2 linked regions of the Bremerella sp. P1 genome follow. The protein of the gene in region 1 interacts with the protein of each later gene in a pairwise test. Links are inferred from orthologs where the notes say so. Each region holds a gene or a part of one and is shown in the gene's direction. Other genes may lie near its edges. The genes, in order: nusG and rho.

Region 1 (6,456 bases):
CAATATGTCGCTGATTCGTGCTGCCGAGAAGTTCGATTACTCGCGTGGTAATAAGTTCAGCACGTACTGTAGCTGGGCGATCATGAAGAACTTTGCCCGGACAATTCCGGTCGAATTCCGTCATCGCGACCGTTACCGAACGAGCTTGGACGAGTACTTCACCACGCGTGTTGACGAGCGAAGCGATCAGTACGAGCAGGAAATGGCTCAACAGACTCGTGAAAAGCAGATCGACAAGATCCTGCATCGCTTGGACGAACGTGAGCAGAAGATCATCATCCGCCGATTCGGCTTGGATCACAGCCGCGAGCCACAGACCTTGAAAGAGGTTGGTGAAGAGTTGGGTGTGACCAAGGAACGAATTCGCCAGATTGAAGCTCGGGCCCTCAACAAGCTGAAAACGGCTGCCCGGGACTACAACTTCGATCTGCCAGAAACCAACTAAACCCCTGGGGCTCGCGAGAGTCCTGCCCATCATGCGAAAAGCCAGAGACTTCGGTCTCTGGCTTTTTTTATTGGCTTGAGGTCCGTGTGATGTACCAATTTATCGTCATTTTTGGGGTGATCTGATAGGCTTCGTTTGTGGGCCTGCTTTTCGACGAGTGCATCGCTTTTGCACTCGAACTTATCGATTTCGAGAGTGTCTTTTCTGAGAAGTAGGAGTCGAATCATGAACGTATCTGTCCTTGAGCGTCAAACAATTACATGGGACACACCGGTTAGCCAATGGGAGCGTCTGGGGGACGACGATCCGCTTTCGGATGAGCTTGCCCAGGAGGCCAGCGAGCTATTGGGCTACACGCTACTTGCCAAGAAGAAGCGAGAAGCTCGCCGGCAGACGACACTCGAGCAGACCATGGCCGAGTACGACATCCGCCCTTTTACGCCTGAGAGCGTGCGTAAATACAAGCAAGCCTGCGAGATCAAGCCGTCTATGTTCTGGCCAACGGTCGTCGAGTCGGTCCTGGGGCTGACTTTTACGGTAATTTTGGGGGCGATGGGTGGGCTTTTCTTTTCGGCATTATTGATGAATACCATGGTCTCCTACTATTGTGCTCTGACCATCGTTGGCGGTGTCGTGGTGGGAATCTTGTTTACATATTTCAGCTCCCCTCTCGTCCGGCGTGAGTGGCGAATGCTTGAACTGGCGTCGTATCCGGAGCCCGTCCCGGAATACGCGCTGCAAACGGCCTTGGACATCAAGAAGAAGCACCCAGGCGTAAGCTTCTACGTTGATGTGTTGGAAGAGAAAAGTGTTGTGGTTGACCCATTCCTGGTAATGCGCGTTCAAAGTGGCAATATGATCCAGGATTACTACATCGAAGTGTGGAACGAGTCGGCGTTTTCGGGGCAGCGGGAAGTCTGACCCTGGCATGCTCTAAAACGCGGCATCTAGACGATTTCCGTGCCCAGCTGAGGCTGGGCACGTTCTGTTTGCGGACGCGCGACTTCACCTCGAAAAATGCCGCATCGAGCCCGTCCCATTAGGCAAACTGGATTGGACTGTAACGGGGGGTTAGTGAGCGCAAATAGTCTCGTGAACTCCTCTCAGGATGCGGTGTCTGTAAGGCGGCACGGATTTTGGACGAAATTTGCCGTTCCCGTGCTCATCCTGGCTTGCGAGGAAATTCGGACTCGTTATAGTTATTGGTTTTCCATAAAGCCCAGGTAGTGGGCTAGCGTAGCTCAATTGGCAGAGCAGCTGATTTGTAATCAGCAGGTTGTGGGTTCAAGTCCCTCCGCTAGCTTAAAAAGCCCACTTTTGTGGCTGAATTTGGACGGATCATTGCCGTTTTCATCGGGTTGCCGAACCCACCAGTTTCGGACGCCTGGAAAAGCGGATATGTTGGGGGGTTTCCCGAGCGGTCAAAGGGGACAGACTGTAAATCTGTTGGCATTGCCTTCACAGGTTCGAATCCTGTACCCCCCACTGAATAGTTCCTGGGCTTTATTGGAAGAAAAGACAGCAAGGCCTGGGTAGGTTGCGGGTGTAGCTCAATGGTAGAGCAACAGCCTTCCAAGCTGAAGACGAGGGTTCGATTCCCTTCACCCGCTTCGCAGCACGCCTCTTTACCGGGCATGTTGTGAGCTTGCCGATGCGGCCCCGCAGGTCGATAAGGCTTCGTTGTCGAGAATCGGGTTGTCCGTTTGGGCGGCTCGGAAGCGAGTAGCCGGGTAAAGGTGGCGGAAGCAAAGCCCCAAACAAGCTTCCCATTTTTCGGCTGCTGTAGCTCAGTGGTAGAGCACTTCCTTGGTAAGGAAGAGGTCATGGGTTCAAGTCCCATCAGCAGCTCTTCACGGCACCTTGATTTTCGTATTTAGACAAATCCCAAATTTCACGGTTTAGCTGGGGTAAGAAAGACAAAGAAAATGGCCAAGGACGTATTTGAACGATCTAAACCTCACGTCAATGTTGGCACCATCGGTCACATCGACCACGGTAAAACGACCACCACTGGCGCTATCCTGGCAGTTCAGGCTGCTAAGGGTCTGGCCAAGATGAAGGCCTACTCGGAAATCGCCAAGGGCGGTACCGTTCGTGACGAAACGAAGACGGTTACCATCGCTGTGGCTCACGTCGAGTACGAATCGCCGACTCGTCACTATGCTCACATCGACTGCCCCGGCCACGCCGACTTTGTGAAGAACATGATCACCGGTGCTGCCCAAATGGACGGTGCGATCCTGGTGGTTTCCGCTGCTGACGGTCCAATGCCGCAGACGAAGGAACACGTTCTCCTCGCTCGCCAGGTTGGTGTACCTTGCATCGTGGTTTACTTGAACAAGTGTGACCTGGTCGACGACGAAGAGTTGTTGGATCTGGTTGAACTGGAAGTTCGTGAACTGCTGAACAAGAACGACTTCCCAGGCGACGACTGCCCGGTTGTTCGTGGTAACTCGCTGGCTGCCTATAACAAGCCAGACGATCCGGAAGCTTCCGCTTGCATCACCGAATTGGTTGAAGCACTGGATAGCTACATTCCAGAACCAGAACGCGAAACCGACAAGCCGTTCCTGATGGCAATCGAAGACGTCTTCTCCATTGAAGGTCGTGGTACGGTTGCTACCGGTCGTATCGAACGCGGTGTTGTGAAGGTTGGTGAAGAAGTCGAAATCCTCGGTCTGACCGAGAAGCCGACCAAGACCACCGTCACCGGTGTCGAAATGTTCAACAAGATCCTGCAAGAAGGTCACGCTGGCGATAACGTCGGTTGCCTTCTGCGTGGTGTCAAGCGTGAAGACATCTCGCGTGGTCAGGTTCTCGCTAAACCAGGTTCGGTTAACCCGCACACCAAGTTCGAGGCAGAAATCTACTGCTTGAGCAAGGAAGAAGGTGGTCGTCACACGCCATTCTTCAGCGGTTACCGCCCACAGTTCTACTTCCGTACGACCGACGTCACCGGTACTGCAAACCTGCAAGGTGCCGAAATGTGCATGCCAGGCGACAACGTGAAGATCGAAGTCGAACTGCACAAGCCGATCGCTATGTTTGAAGGTGTTCGCTTCGCTATCCGCGAAGGTGGTAAGACCGTCGGTTCCGGCGTTGTTACCAAGATCACCGAGTAAGACTTGTTTAGAATTCAGCTCGCCGAACCAGGCATTGGCTTTGGTTCGGCGATGCTACAGGGGCGTAGCTCAATTGGCAGAGCGCTGGATTCCAAATCCAGATGTTGAGAGTTCGAGTCCCTCCGCCCCTGCTAATTCGTTGGTGTTACCGAACTTGTTGAGCGCGTCGCACCGGTAGAGACATCCTGGAAACACCCCAGCGTCGCCGCCGCGGCAAGAACGCCAAAGACTGAGAGTGACCATGGCCAAGGAGAAGACCGTCGGTTCCGCTTCCCTTCTCAATGAGATGGTGCAGTGGAAAGGTTATAAGCCGACACAGGGTAGGGTTGCCCGCCAGGCAACGCTGATTTCGATTTGGGTGTTGATTGCGATCGCTGCTTACCAGCTGTATCAACAGTTGGAAGCTTACGCATCCATGGCCCAGTACAAGTTGCATTACGTGCTTCCGGTTGCCCTGGTTGTTGTTGGTTTTTGGGTCGCTTACCGACTGATTAACTGGCCTACGTTCGCGGACTTTTTGATCGCGGTCGAGGCAGAAATGAATAAGGTGACTTGGCCTTCCAAGGCCGAGTTGTGGCGAAGTGTCATCGTGGTGATCGCGTTGATCTTCATCCTGGCCTTGTTGTTGTTTGCGTTTGACTTGTTGTGGATCACCTTGTTCAAGACGATTGGACTGATCCCGCCTGATCCGCAGACGCCCGCCACTTAGGCGGCAGCAAGCGGCCCTGGATTCCAGATTGCACTTTGCTTAGATGGTCCGGTTTCGATAGCCGGTTAAGGTTAGTTTCGTGGCAAGTTCTCCTGACAATTCGTTCGATCCTCAGAAAGATCCCGAGACGGATATTCCTGCGGATGCAGCAGCTCCCTCGGAAGAAGCAGCGACACCTGAAGCTGCCTCGGAAGAGCCTGCGTCGACCGAGTCGGAAGACGTTGGTGCTGCCGAAGGCGCTGATGCTGGTCAGGAAGTCGTGGAAGAAGCGGCGGCCGAAGAACCAGCCGAGCCAGCGCCAGCGCCTGCTCCTGCAGCTGCCGGCAAGAAGCGTGGCCCCATCGAAGAGATCATTGAAGATGAAGAAGACGCTGCCACGGATGCAGCGAATAAGGAGTGGTACATCCTCAAGGTTCAGAGTAATCGCGAAAAGTCGATTTCCAACAACCTGGTTCGCCGGGTCAAAATGGCCGGTCTTGAGGATTACTTCGGCGAGATTCTTGTTCCCACCGAGGACCTGGTGGAATACAAGAACGGCAAGAAAAAAGTCACCAAGCAGAAGCTCTACCCAGGCTACATCGTCGTGCACATGGCAATCAACGACGAAACATGGTTCCTGGTTCGTGAGACCGGCGGCATTGGTGACTTCACGGGCGCCGCTGGCAAGCCAGTGCCCATGTTGCCGCACGAAGTGGATCGCATCGTCAAGAAGACGCGCAAGCCTGAAGAGGGTGAGCAAGAAGAAGTCAAGACGAACATTCGCTTCAAGATTGGCGACCATGTTCGCATCACCGAAGGCACCTTCGAGAACTTCGAGGGGGATGTCGAGGTGATCGACAACACCAATGGCCGCGTGACGGTCATGATTAATATTTTCGGCCGCACAACACCGGTGGAGATGGAACACTGGCAAATGGAGCCAGTTTAGTCCATTTCAGGCGTTGGACCGGTGGTCGATTCTTCTTATTCCCCCTTTGCCGGCGGACAGAGAGAACGAGCCTCGGGGCCTTAGTTTAATAAGCACACGGTTTACAAGCATACGGTTGCGGAAGCCCCATCACGGCACACCGCGGCACGGGAAACAGCAAAATGGCACGGGAACAAGTAGGTCAAGCGAAGTTTCAAGTCCCTGGTGGTCAAGCCACACCGGCTCCTCCGGTTGGTACCTCGTTGGGACGTTTCGGTGTGAACCTCGGTCAGTTCGTTCAGCAGTTCAACGACAAGACCCGAGAATTCAACGGCATGCCGATCCCCGTCGTCGTGACCGTCTACAACGACCGTACCTTTGAATTCATCTGCAAGAGCCCACCAGCGGCTGCTTTGTTGAAGAAGGCTGCAGGCCTAGCCAAGGGTAGCGGCACTCCGAACACCAAGAAGGTCGGCAAGGTCAGCAAGGACCAGATCGACGACATTTGCAATCAGAAGATGGCGGACCTCAACGCCCGCGACTTGGAACATGCTCGCCGAATGATCGAAGGAACGGCTCGGAGCATGGGCCTGGAAGTCACGGAATAGTCCCTGCCCCTAACGCGAACAACATCTCCCTACATACTGGCGATTGACGATGGCTAAACAATCCAAACGATATCGAGCCCTGGCAGAAAAGGTGCCAGCGGAAGCGCTGAACCTGAAAGATGCGATCGTTCTGCTGAAGTCGTTCGATACGACCAAGTTCGATCAAACTGTTGAAATTGCGATGCGATTGGGTATCGATCCGAAGCAAGCGGACCAGTTGGTTCGTGGTGCTCTGGTTCTGCCTCACGGTATCGGCAAGGTTCAACGAGTTATCGTTTTCGCCAAGGGCGACAACGCAACCGCTGCCCAGGAAGCTGGTGCTGATGAAGTGGGTGCGGAAGACCTGGCTAAGAAGATCAAAGATGGTTGGCTCGACTTCGATGTCTGTATCGCCAGCCCAGACATGATGGGCCTGGTCGGTCCTTTGGGTCGTGTCCTCGGTCCGCGTGGTTTGATGCCATCGCCGCGTGCCGGTACCGTGACCCCCGACGTTGCCAAGGTGGTTAAGGAATATAAGGCCGGAAAGGTCGAATTCCGTAATGATCCAACTGGAATTGTTCACGCAGTGGTTGGTCGACTCGGTTTCGAAGCCGACAAGCTGCAGGACAACATCCAGGCCTTTATCGATCATATCAATGGCCTCAAGCCCCAAGCGGCGAAGGGCA
Region 2 (6,338 bases), 2.4 Mb from region 1 along the record:
GACTTATCCCAGCTACAAGCAGCGATCCGAGCCTTTTGGGATCGGTGTATTGCTCCCCCGCCAGGGCCTCGCGGGAATCCGCGTTAACTTCCCCAAAGATTTTCCTTTTCGTCGCATTGGGCTGCGAAAGAGCGAGGGGAATTTTAGTGGCGATGAAACCCACCTTACTGCAAAGGTGGGGGTCAAGAAATTGCCTGCGTCGATAGCAGCCCGAATTATCGTTACCCCTTTAATTTACAACCATTTACGAAGACTGCGATTCCTGCGATTATCGCCTCGCGAACTTTCGAGCGTTTTGCTACAACGAAAGAGTCTCCTCCTCATCCTGGAACAGCCTGCGTCCACCGAAGACGCCCTTCATGCCGATTTTTTAGTGGAACCGCTTCGTTAGGTAGCCGGTCTGAGTAGTTGGTTAAGGGACATTCCTTTAGACAACTCTGGCCAGGAAACTCCTCTTGGAGAACATTCTCCTATGGCACACAGAAACACGACAACAAACCGAAATACAAATAACAATTCGAATTCGAATAACAAGTTAACGTCCCGGGTCTCGAAAGACGCCAACGCATTTGGTGCCGGCATCATGCCGGAAACCGATGAGGCTACTTCGGATCAAAACAATCATCCCATGCCCAACTCGCCCCAACCTTCAGACTCATCCTCGAACCACGCATCAGACGGGCATCGCTCGTCGCGCGGTTCGAACCGCCGCAACAATAACAACCATTACGACGATGGCCCCGAGCCCATGTCCCTGGCCGAGCAGATCGCTCGCGGGAAGCATCGTGGCGATCAAGGAGAAGACGACGAGCAGTTCGAACAGCTCAAGCACAGCGAAGTGCATATCGCCGAACTGCAGAAGATGTCGATGCAGGATCTGATCGAAGAGGCCCGCAAGGAGAACCTCGAGGACGTTTCCGGCTCGCGCCGCCAGGACCTGATCTTCCGTATCCTCAAAGAACGCGTGAAGATGTCGGGCCTGATGTACGGCGAAGGAACGCTGGAAATCCTACCCGATGGCTTCGGCTTCCTGCGTAGCCCCGACTATCACTATCTGTCTTGCCCAGACGATATCTACGTCTCTCCTAGCCAGATCCGCCGATTTGGCCTGAAGACCGGTAACATCGTCACCGGACAGATCCGTCCACCGAAGGAAAACGAGCGCTACTTCGCGCTGTTGCGTGTGGAAGCGGTCAACTATCAGGACCCGAACGTCGCAGCCCAGAAGGTCTTCTTCGACGACCTCACTCCGCTGCACCCGGACGATCGGATCCGGATGGAGACGACCCCTGACGAATACAGCGGCCGAATCATCGACTTGATCGTGCCGATCGGTTTCGGTCAGCGTGGTCTGATTGTCAGCCCTCCGCGGGCCGGTAAGACGATCATGATGCAGAACATGGCCAAGGCAGTTCTGACGAACTACCCCGATGCCTACTGCATCATGCTGCTGATCGACGAGCGTCCTGAGGAAGTCACCGACATGGAGCGGCAGGTCAAAGGACCGAACTGCGAAGTGATTAGCTCGACCTTCGACGAACCGCCGTCGCGTCACGTTCAAGTGGCCGAAATGGTCATCGAAAAGGCCAAGCGAATGGTCGAATTCGGGACTGACGTGGTCATCTTCCTCGACTCGATCACGCGACTGGCACGGGCCTGGAATAGCGAATGCCCCCCTTCGGGCAAGCTCCTTTCCGGTGGTCTGGATGCCAACGCTCTGCAGCGTCCGAAGCGTTTCCTCGGTTCGGCCCGTAAGGTCGAAGAGGGTGGCTCGCTGACGATCATCGCCACGGCCCTGGTCGATACCGGGAGCCGTATGGACGACGTGATCTTCGAGGAATTCAAAGGAACCGGTAACCAGGAAATCGTGCTCGATCGCCGTATGGTCGATCGTCGCATCTGGCCGGCCATCGACATCAACGCCAGCGGTACACGCCGCGAAGAGATGCTGATGGATCCGGAAGAATACCGCCGAGTCTGCATCCTGCGTCGGGTTCTCAACGAAATGAACCCACCCGACGCGATGGAGTTCCTGCTCGGTCACATGAGCAAGAACAAGACCAACGCTGAGTTTCTCATGAGCATGAATGTGCAGTAACGCACGCTTTATGCCTCTATTCAATTCGTGACTTCCTCTCGGCAGTACCGCGAGAGGGAGTTGGCACATAGTTTTCAGTATTCAGTGTTCAGTTTTCAGTGGGCAAGAGCATGTCGTCTCTTCGCGCCTCGAAGGCTTCGCTGGTGAGAGACGCCCCAATTTCTCTCTCTTGCTGAAAACTGAACACTGAACACTGAAAACTTCCCATGCCTAACATTTACTCCGGAACCGATTACCGCCCCACGGGCGACCGCGTGGCGATTGTCGTTTCGACCTACAACATCTCGATCACCGATAAGTTGCTGACCGGTTCGCTGCAGACGTTGGAGAGCCGTGGATTTTCCGAAGCCGACATCGATGTGGCCAAGGTCCCGGGTGCCTGGGAGATTCCTTTGGCCGCCGCGGTGATGGCTCGGAGCGGTAAATACGCCGCCGTGATTTGTCTGGGATGTGTCATCCGAGGGGAAACGACGCACGACGTGCACATCAATACCCAGGTCAGCCAAACGCTGGGCAACCTGGCGATGGAGTGTCAAATCCCGGTTTCGTTTGGCGTGTTGACCTGCAATACGGTCGAACAAGCGATCAGCCGATCAGGGGGAGCCGTCGGTAATAAGGGGGTCGAGGCAGCCGAAGCGGCCCTGGAAATGATGGGACTTCTGCGAAATCTGCCTGAGTCGAAACCCTGAGCAGGCCACTCTCGCTATAATTCAACCAATCTGGCCGGCGAAATCCCAAAATCGCATCGTGTGCCGGCAAGACGTATTCGAGACGAGGCATTCTCTAGATTCCCATGGCAAGACGTAGTCGAGCACGTGAAGTTGTTCTTCAAATCCTCTATCAAGAGGATCTCAATCCCGACGCAGACCCGCGTCTGGCCGACGAGTTTCTGCGTGCGCGTTTGAAGCATGATGAAAACCTGATTCAGTTCGGTCGTTATCTGCTGGTCGGAACTCGCGAACACCGCAAGAAGATCGACATGCAGTTGGAACGCTTTGCCGACAACTGGAGCCTCCGCCGAATGGCCGCGACCGATCGTAACTTGTTGCGACTCGGTGCGTTCGAGATCATCTACTCTGACACGCCAGCGCGTGTCGCGATTAACGAAGCGGTCGAGTTGGCCAAACGCTTCGGTGGTAAGCACAGTCCGCAGTTTGTGAACGGCTTGCTCGATCGAATTCTCAAAAGTATCCAAGCCGAAGGTGGCGAGCCTGCGTAGTCCGCGGTGGCAGACAATCAGCGGCGATTCCGCTACATTGGCATTGGACCAATGGAACCATTCACCCCACCCAGGGGAACAGGATTGATTCGTAGCGATGGGCATATTCGGATTCGGTAAAAAGAAAGAAGACGCGGAAACGACCTCGGCGGAAGCCGCTCCAGAAAAGGAAGCCGGTTTCTTTGGTCGCTTGGGGCAAGGTCTCGAGAAAACGCGACGACTGCTCAACACCGACATCCGCGACCTCTTCAAAGCGGAAGGTCGCCTGGTCGACGAAGAACTGTTGGACGAGATCTTCGCGATTCTCATTCGTACCGATATGGGGGCCGGGCCTGCCAACCAGATCAAGGACCGCATTGCCCGCGACTTCCGCGGCCGCGTCGTCCATACCGAGGACATCCTGAAGAACATCCAGGAAGAACTCGCTAGTCTGATGCAGCAGGACCAAGAGCCGATCAAAATGGCTGCCGCTGGTCCGACCGTGATTCTGGTGGTCGGCGTGAATGGTGCCGGTAAAACGACTTCCATTGCCAAGCTCACACGCTGGTTCATCGACCAAGGCAACTCCGTGGTGCTGGGGGCCGGCGATACGTTCCGTGCCGCGGCATCCGAGCAGCTTTCGATCTGGGCCGAACGACTCGGTGCGACGATTATCCGCGGCGAAGCCGGCAGCGACCCGGCCAGCGTGGCGTTTCGCGCGGTCGACGAAGGGATCAATCAAAACGCCGACGTGGTCATCATCGATACGGCGGGTCGTCTGCAAACGCAGAAGAACCTGATGACGCAGTTGGACAAAATGCGTCGTGTCATTGGCAAGAAGATCGAAGATGCTCCGCATGAAGTCTTGCTCGTGTTGGATGCCACCGCCGGCCAAAACGGTATCAGCCAGGCCAAGGGCTTCTCGGAAGCCGCCCAGTGCACCGGCATTGTGCTGACCAAGCTCGACGGAACCGCCAAGGGTGGTGTCGTGGTGCCGATCCGCAAGGAATTCGAGTTGCCGGTTAAGTTCATTGGGGTGGGCGAAAAGCCGGAAGACCTCACACGCTTCGACCCTGAAGCATTCTGTAATGCCCTGTTCGCGGCGAGCTAGCAGCGCAGCGTTCTCCCTAATTTGAGTGTGGTACCGGTTCTGCGGGATTTTCGCTTAATTCCTGCTTCCCGACGCGCCGATGCTTAAGGTGCGGCATGTCTCCGTGTCCGTGGGGAGCGTGGTTGATTGGCCACGACTTCCAGTGAACCACAACTGAGTATTAGGGGGATCATCGATGTTTCGACGCATCGTATTTGGTCTGATCATTGCCGCTTCGATGTCGGTGACTTTCTCCAGCGTTGAAGCTGGCGACCAAGCATACAGCCGCGTTTGGGGCGGAACCTACGGTAGCTACGACTGGGAGCGTTTCTATCACTATCCCTACGTCTACTATCCCCAAAACTTCCAGGGTGCCGAGTACTATCGCAGCCGCGAGAGCCTGTACTACCGCTACCCAACCGAAATGCGAATCCCAGTCTACAACGAACAGTGGCAGAACCCGTACCCGAACGGTCGTCTGTATCACTCGGGTCACCACTTCCTGCTGGACGTGTTTTAGTCGGCAGTTGGAAGTTGTCAGTGTTCCGTTTTCAGTAAGAGAAGACTTATGTCTCTCCTGGATGGAACACTCTCAATTTTGAAGACACTGAAAAGGCGAGAGCTTGCCCGCACAGGCTCTCGTCTTTTTGCATGCGCGCACGCAGCGGCCGCACGCCCAAGCAGACTTGGGCATGGCACCCAGGTGGTGATGAATCCGCACCCGCGTTCCGGTCCCCTCGCCCCTGAGGGGAGAGGGTTAGGGTGAGGGGCATGTCGCGTGTTGGCAGCGCATACGAAAACTAAGTTCCAATTGATTGGGAACTCTGTCTGACGATGTCGGGTGAAGGTCGTTCAAGAAACCCTCACCCTGGCCGTCTCCCTGCGAGGGAGAGGGGACAGGATTGTCAGGGTGGTCCGCGTTTGTGCTGGTTGTCTCGATTGGCTGCCATGCCCTGGTCTGCTTGGGCATGTTCCTGCAAGCGTTGCCCCGGAAACTCGTGCGTTTCTTGTAGCGTGACCTTCTTCGCATGCCCGGCCGAACGTGGGCATGGCACCTGGGCGGTTGGCTGTTGTTTGAGCAGCTTCTTCAATCGCTTGATTTCGCTCCCTTGACGGTCGAGGACCTTCAGGTGGAACGAGACCCACGCCAGCGCGCGGTCTAATTCTTGGGAGGACGGTACGCGTAGCCCGTCGATGGTTTGGCCCGTGAAAGAATCCCGCGTGGGTTGCTTCGGGCGGGCTGGTCTGGCAGGTCGGGACTTCTGCCCGGTCGATCGCTCGGGCGTGTCATCAACTGCACGCTCTTGCTGAACTACTGGGGCACCTTCGGACGAATCCTGTGGAGAATGACCGACGGCAACTACCAACTGCCCCACGACATCCGCTGGCACTTCCACTAGCGTCCCGCAGGACGAGCATAGAAAGGTCTTCCCAGCGCGCACGACCACCTGGGGAACGTTCTCTTGCGAGCGCGATCCGCTTTTTTCAGGTTGTTGGCTTGCTGATGACATAGTGAAGACTTTCTCGTGGAGTATTGGCCTATGCTTCGGGTGAATATGGGGGAAGCGTGCAAGCGGTAATTTCGCTTGGAAGACACCGGCCGTAGGCCAGTGGTACACCGCGGTAAGATTCGCGTGTCACCCCGGAGCGAGAATGCTGCGAGGTCTTATGTGGGTAATTTAGCACCGAAGCGCATCCGTAAGATAGTGCGCGCAGAGATTTTTTTACGTGAGATGCTTAGGTCTTCTTCTTAGCCGAACTTGCGGCAAACGGCTTCCAGGATATCTGTGGCCTGGTAAAGCTGTTCGACTTCGATGAACTCATCCTTGGTGTGAGCCTGGGCCAGTGAGCCGGGACCGAAGACGACCGAGGGTACGCCGATGGCGAAGTACGCCGGCGAATCGGTTCCATAGGCAACCTGCATGAACTCGCTGGTTACGCCAAAGTCTTTC

What was found.
Region 2: the proteins of nusG (region 1) and rho interact in binary tests that used the Escherichia coli proteins (3 or more experiments, as listed by UniProt). The link is inferred for Bremerella sp. P1 from one-to-one orthologs.

What each region holds. Positions count from the first base shown.
Region 1 is NZ_CP118164.1:3,330,760-3,337,215, forward strand. Bases 3,322-6,279 are described here. They hold nusG (transcription termination/antitermination protein NusG), read left to right. Parts: upstream 3,322-4,355; coding sequence 4,356-5,204; downstream 5,205-6,279. Other genes in these bases: tuf (elongation factor Tu), read left to right, coding at 3,322-3,567; secE (preprotein translocase subunit SecE), read left to right, coding at 3,809-4,276; rplK (50S ribosomal protein L11), read left to right, coding at 5,366-5,791; rplA (50S ribosomal protein L1), read left to right, coding at 5,841-6,279. Also shown: PSR63_RS13985 (sigma-70 family RNA polymerase sigma factor), read left to right, coding at 1-445; PSR63_RS13990 (hypothetical protein), read left to right, coding at 671-1,366; more of tuf, read left to right, coding at 2,371-3,321; more of rplA, read left to right, coding at 6,280-6,456. UniProt on the Escherichia coli protein: Part of the processive rRNA transcription and antitermination complex (rrnTAC). The complex forms an RNA-chaperone ring around the RNA exit tunnel of RNA polymerase (RNAP).
Region 2 is NZ_CP118164.1:967,947-974,284, reverse strand. Bases 1-2,840 are described here. They hold rho (transcription termination factor Rho), read left to right. Parts: upstream 1-583; coding sequence 584-2,098; downstream 2,099-2,840. Other genes in these bases: ribH (6,7-dimethyl-8-ribityllumazine synthase), read left to right, coding at 2,305-2,787; coaE (dephospho-CoA kinase), read left to right, coding at 1-87. Outside these bases: transcription antitermination factor NusB, read left to right, coding at 2,892-3,317; signal recognition particle-docking protein FtsY, read left to right, coding at 3,415-4,407; PSR63_RS04045 (calmodulin-binding protein), read left to right, coding at 4,625-4,906; PSR63_RS04040 (hypothetical protein), read right to left, coding at 5,292-5,897; PSR63_RS04035 (M20 family metallopeptidase), read right to left, coding at 6,137-6,338. UniProt on the Escherichia coli protein: Facilitates transcription termination by a mechanism that involves Rho binding to the nascent RNA, activation of Rho's RNA-dependent ATPase activity, and release of the mRNA from the DNA template.